2 regions of the Micromonospora sp. AMSO12t genome follow, and region 1 is predicted to be linked to the other one. Evidence: riboswitches for the same ligand, from Rfam matches in the RefSeq annotation. Region 1 holds a riboswitch; the other holds the start of a gene.
What was found. Region 1 has a riboswitch for cobalamin ahead of F6X68_RS17150 (prenyltransferase/squalene oxidase repeat-containing protein). Riboswitches for the same ligand answer to the same signal wherever they lie in the genome.

Region 1 (2,193 bases):
ACGGGTCACGGGCAGGCGGGGACCGGTGCGCCCGGGGCGGCGCCGGCCGCGGACAGCCGGGCGTACCCGGTGCCGGTCAGGCCGAGGACAGCCTGGCCGGTGGCCCGGGCGGCGGTGCCGGGGTCGAAGGCGCCGCCGTCGAAGTCGACCGCGCCCCGGTCGGCCGGCGCCCCGGCGCAGCCGACCTGTAGTCCGGCGAGGAACACCCGCGCGCGGGCCCAGGCCAGCGGCCGGTTGCCGTCGCTCAGCGCCTGCGCGGCGAGGCCGGTGCTGTTGGCGTTCGGGATGCCGGCGGCGTTGGCGAAACCGCCGTCGGCGCGCTGCACCGACAGCAGCCAGCGCAGCCCGGCGGCGGCGTCGGACGGGCGGCCGGTGGCCCGCAGCGCCTGCACCGCGAGCGCGGTGGCGTCCACGTCGGAGGCACAGACCGGTTGCGCGGGCAGCAGCGGGTAGCCGCCGTCCGGGCAGCGGGTGGCGGCCAGCCAGGCGGCGGCCGCCGGGGGCGTGCCCTGCGAGGTGCGGCCCAGGGCGAGCAGGGCGAAGGACTGGCTGAACGTGTTGCTGTAGTCCCCGTACGCCGACCGGTCGGTGAACCGGCCGGTGGGGGCCTGCAGCGAGCGCAGCCGGGTGATCAGGTCCACGCCGCCGACGTCGGTGGGGTCGCCGCTGCGTACCTGGACGGCGAGGGCGAGCTTGGCGGTCGCGCCCGCGTACGCCTCGGTCGCGCCGTCGCCGAGGTAGGCGTCGCGGATGTCCGGCCGGGTGACCCAGGCCAGCGCCCGGGCTCCCGGGTCGTCGGCGACGCCGGCGGCGGCGAAGGCGAACACCGCGTCGAGGGTGAGGCCCTGGTCGGGGTAGGTGACGCCGTCGAAGACGACCTCGAGACGTTCGCCGGCGACGAGTTGGCGGGCCAGCCAGCCGGCCGCGGCCCCCGACCGGCCGACCCCGGCAGGCGAGGTGGGGGAGACGTGGGCGGATGCCGGTGTGGCGAGGGTGAGGGTGGTGAGGGTGAGGGCGGCGAGCACGCCGCGGAACAGGGTGAGCAGGCGGTGCCGGCTCAGGCGGACGACCATCGGAAGCGCCTTTCCGGCCCGGCGGTCGTCAGAAGCCCGGCCACCCGCCGCAGCGCGGGGGTCGACCGGGACTCCGACCCGTGGGCCACGACGGGTGGGGAGCGGATTCTGCGCGTACGTCGGGTATTCGGGCTCGCCGTCGGAGATGCATCTCGACGGCCTACCGTTGCGGGCCAGCGCCGGACTTCGACCGGACTTCCCCCGCACGCACGCGCGTTGGTTGAGTTGTGGCGCCAGTCTGGAGTGGAGGGACGCCCGATGTCAATGCGTGATCGCCCGCGCGCGTCCGGTCGCAGCCCCGTGGCCGGTCAGGACAGGATCTCGACGTACCCGTCGGTGGCGTGCACGCGGATCCGCTGTCCGTCCCGGATCAGCCGGGTCGCCTGCGCCACCCCGACGAGGGCGGGCAGGCCGTACTCCCTTGCGACCACCGCCCCGTGGGTCATGAGGCCGCCCACCTCCGTCACCAGTCCCGCGATCGCGACGAACAGGGGTGACCAGCTCGGGTCGGTGTAGGCGGTGACCAGGATGTCGCCCGGTTCGAGGTCGGCCTCGGCCAGGTCCAGGACGACGCGGGCCCGCCCCTCGACGGTCCCGCCGGAAACCGGGAGGCCGACCAGCGCGCCGGTCGGCACGTCCTCGCGCCGGTACGCGCCGGCGATGCCCTCGCCTTCCGACGTGAGCACCCGGGGCGGGGTGAGCGTCCGGTACGACCTGAACGCGTCCTTGCGCCGCTGGATGAGCTGGTCGTCCACCTCGTGCGTACGCACGACGTCGTGGAGCTCCTGGAACGTGAGGTAGAAGATGTCCTCCGGCTCCGGGAGCACGTGGGCCCGCACGAGGCGCCCGGCCTCTCTCAGCAGGGCCTGCTTGTAGCTGAGGTAGCGGCTGACGATGACGTACTTCGGATACTCCCGGTACCCGATGAAGGTCCGGACCCGGTCGATCATCCGCTTCGTCTCCGCCGCCTTGCGCTCCCCGTCCGGCAGGGCCCGCAGGCGCTCCAGGACCTCCTGTTCCTTCCGCGCCGCCCGCTGGCGCCCCTGCGCGAAGCGCCGCTCGCGGGCGCCCGGCTCGAGGTTCCTGACGTTGTCGAGGATGAGGGGCACGAGCGTGCTGG
Region 2 (2,193 bases), on a different contig from region 1:
TGTCGCGCAGTTGGAGGAACTCCTCGACGTCCGGGTGCCACGGCTCCAGGTAGACGCAGGCCGCGCCCTTGCGCCGGCCGCCCTGGTTGACCGCCGCCACCGAGGCGTCGAGCGTCCGCAGCCACGGCACGATCCCGTTGGACTGCCCGTTGGTGCCCCTGATCAGCGCGCCCCGGGAGCGGACCCGGGAGAACGCGATGCCGATGCCACCGGCGAACTTCGACAGGTTCGCCACCTGCGCGTACCGCTGGTAGATCGAGTCCAGTTCGTCGCGCGGGGAGTCGACCAGGTAGCAGGAGGACATCTGGGTGTGCCGGGTGCCGGAGTTGAACAGCGTCGGCGAACTCGGCAGGTACGCCAGGCTCGACATCAACCGGTAGAACCCGATCGCCTCGTCCGGTGCCTGCGACAGGCCGCAGGACACGCGCAGCAGCCAGTACTGCGGGGTCTCCAGCACCAGCCGGCTCGTCGGGTGGCGCAGCAGGTACCGGTCGTAGACCGTACGCAGCCCGAAGTACTCGAAGCGCAGGTCGCCGCGCGGGTCGACGGCGGCGTCGAGGGCGCCGGCGTGGGCGGCGACGAAGGCCGCGGTGTCGTCGCCGATCAGGCCCTCGGCGTGGCCGTGCCGGATCGCCTCGCTGAAGGAGCCGATGCCCTGCCGGCGGACCTCCTTGTCGACGTACCCGGCCAGCAGGCGGGCGGCCAGCCGCGAGTACTGCGGCTCCTCACCGATCATCTCCGCGGCGGTCTGGATGGACAGCCGGTCCAGTTCGGCAGTCGTCGCCCCGTCGTACAGGCCGCTGATCGTCCGGGTCGCCACCCGCAGCGGGTCGACGTCGGCGAGGTCGTCGGCCCACCGCTCGACCGCGCGGACGATCCGGTTGACGTCGACCGCCTCGGTGCCGCCGTCGCGCTTGCGGACCCGCATCTGCGGCCGCCGCTGGCCCACCACGACCGCATCGTCGGCCGGAAAAACCTCGGTGACTGTCACCACTCACTCCTCGCGAGCCTTGATCCCAGACGGATTTCCTGGGCACGCGGGGAGCGGACACCGACGACGACGCGCCGCAGGGCAACGCGTCGGGATGGCGTCGGCCGTCCCACGCGGCCTCGGACCGCCACACACCCGGAAGCGGGCGTACGGCGCACTGGCAGGTCTTCGGACTCGCGGGCGCGACCGGACTCGCCGGTCTCCTACTGGCCGTCGCTTCCCAGGCCGCTGGCGGCCCAGTGCTGATGACGGCGGTCGTTCCCACTCACCGCTGCGGGGCAGTCCCGGATTCCCACCGGGTTCCCTCTTGCCTCGACCACTCCGGATGAGCGGCCGAACCAGCTGCGCCGACACCATATATAGGGTTGGCGCCGTTGTCACACCCCACATGTCGGTCCCGGGCGTGTCGTCGGCGGCGCGGGTCACGCCCGTCGATCGCCGGCCAGAAGCCCGCGTCGATGCACCGACCCGCGCACCGGCGCACCGCGACGCGGTGCCGCTCTCTGCCGCAGCTCTCTGCCGGCCGCGCCCCGCAAACGGTGATCAGGACGCCATGGACCCTAAAGCCGCCGGGTCACGTCCATGGCGTCCTGATCACGTTCGGGTGGGTCTGTCGGCGCGCTGGTGGCGGTGGAGGAGGGCCGCAAGGCGTGGCGCGGCGACGCCTGCCGAACGCCCGGCCTCAGCCCGGCAGCGTTCCTAGACCCGGGTGACCCGGACGGCGTCGGCCACCACGTAGCCGGTGCTGCTGGTCCAGCGGCTGACCGCGACCAGGTTACGGTCGCCGGCGGCCAGCCCGAAGGTGCCCAGCGAGCGCCAGACGCCGCCGCTGGAGCGCTGGTCCACGTTGACGGTGCGGTTGCCCGAGGCGGTGACGACGACGTGCGGGGCCGAGCTGTTGTAGCCGGGGTCGGCCGGGTGCCGCACCTCGACGCGGTAGTTGCCGGCCGCCGGGATGTTCACCTTGAACCAGGCGGAGTCGCTGGCCAGCGTGGGGTTGGCGAAGCGGTAGTCGGCGCCGTAGCGCTGGGCGGAGTACGAGGAGGTCCCCCAGTTGGTGCTCGCCGTGAACCGTCCCGCCGTGGTGTTGTCCACGATGGTGCTGAACGTGGGCGGGTTGGGGGCGCTCAGGCCGAGGTAGGCGGCGATGCCCTCGGCGTGGCCACGGGCGGTGGCGGTGATGAAGTCGGCGCGCCTGAGCA

Region 2: another riboswitch for cobalamin. It lies ahead of F6X68_RS02585 (ribonucleoside-diphosphate reductase subunit alpha); the one in region 1 lies ahead of F6X68_RS17150 (prenyltransferase/squalene oxidase repeat-containing protein).

The regions. Positions count from the first base shown of each region.
Region 1 covers NZ_WAAS01000106.1:2,048-4,240, forward strand. Annotated here, with positions in the region: gene F6X68_RS17150 (prenyltransferase/squalene oxidase repeat-containing protein) at 6-1,073, opposite strand; cobalamin riboswitch at 1,174-1,306, opposite strand; gene rph (rifamycin-inactivating phosphotransferase) at 1,382-2,193, opposite strand, start outside.
Region 2 covers NZ_WAAS01000009.1:25,751-27,943, reverse strand. Annotated here, with positions in the region: gene F6X68_RS02585 (ribonucleoside-diphosphate reductase subunit alpha) at 1-928, opposite strand, end outside; cobalamin riboswitch at 1,133-1,349, opposite strand; gene F6X68_RS02580 (N-acetylmuramoyl-L-alanine amidase) at 1,691-2,193, opposite strand, start outside.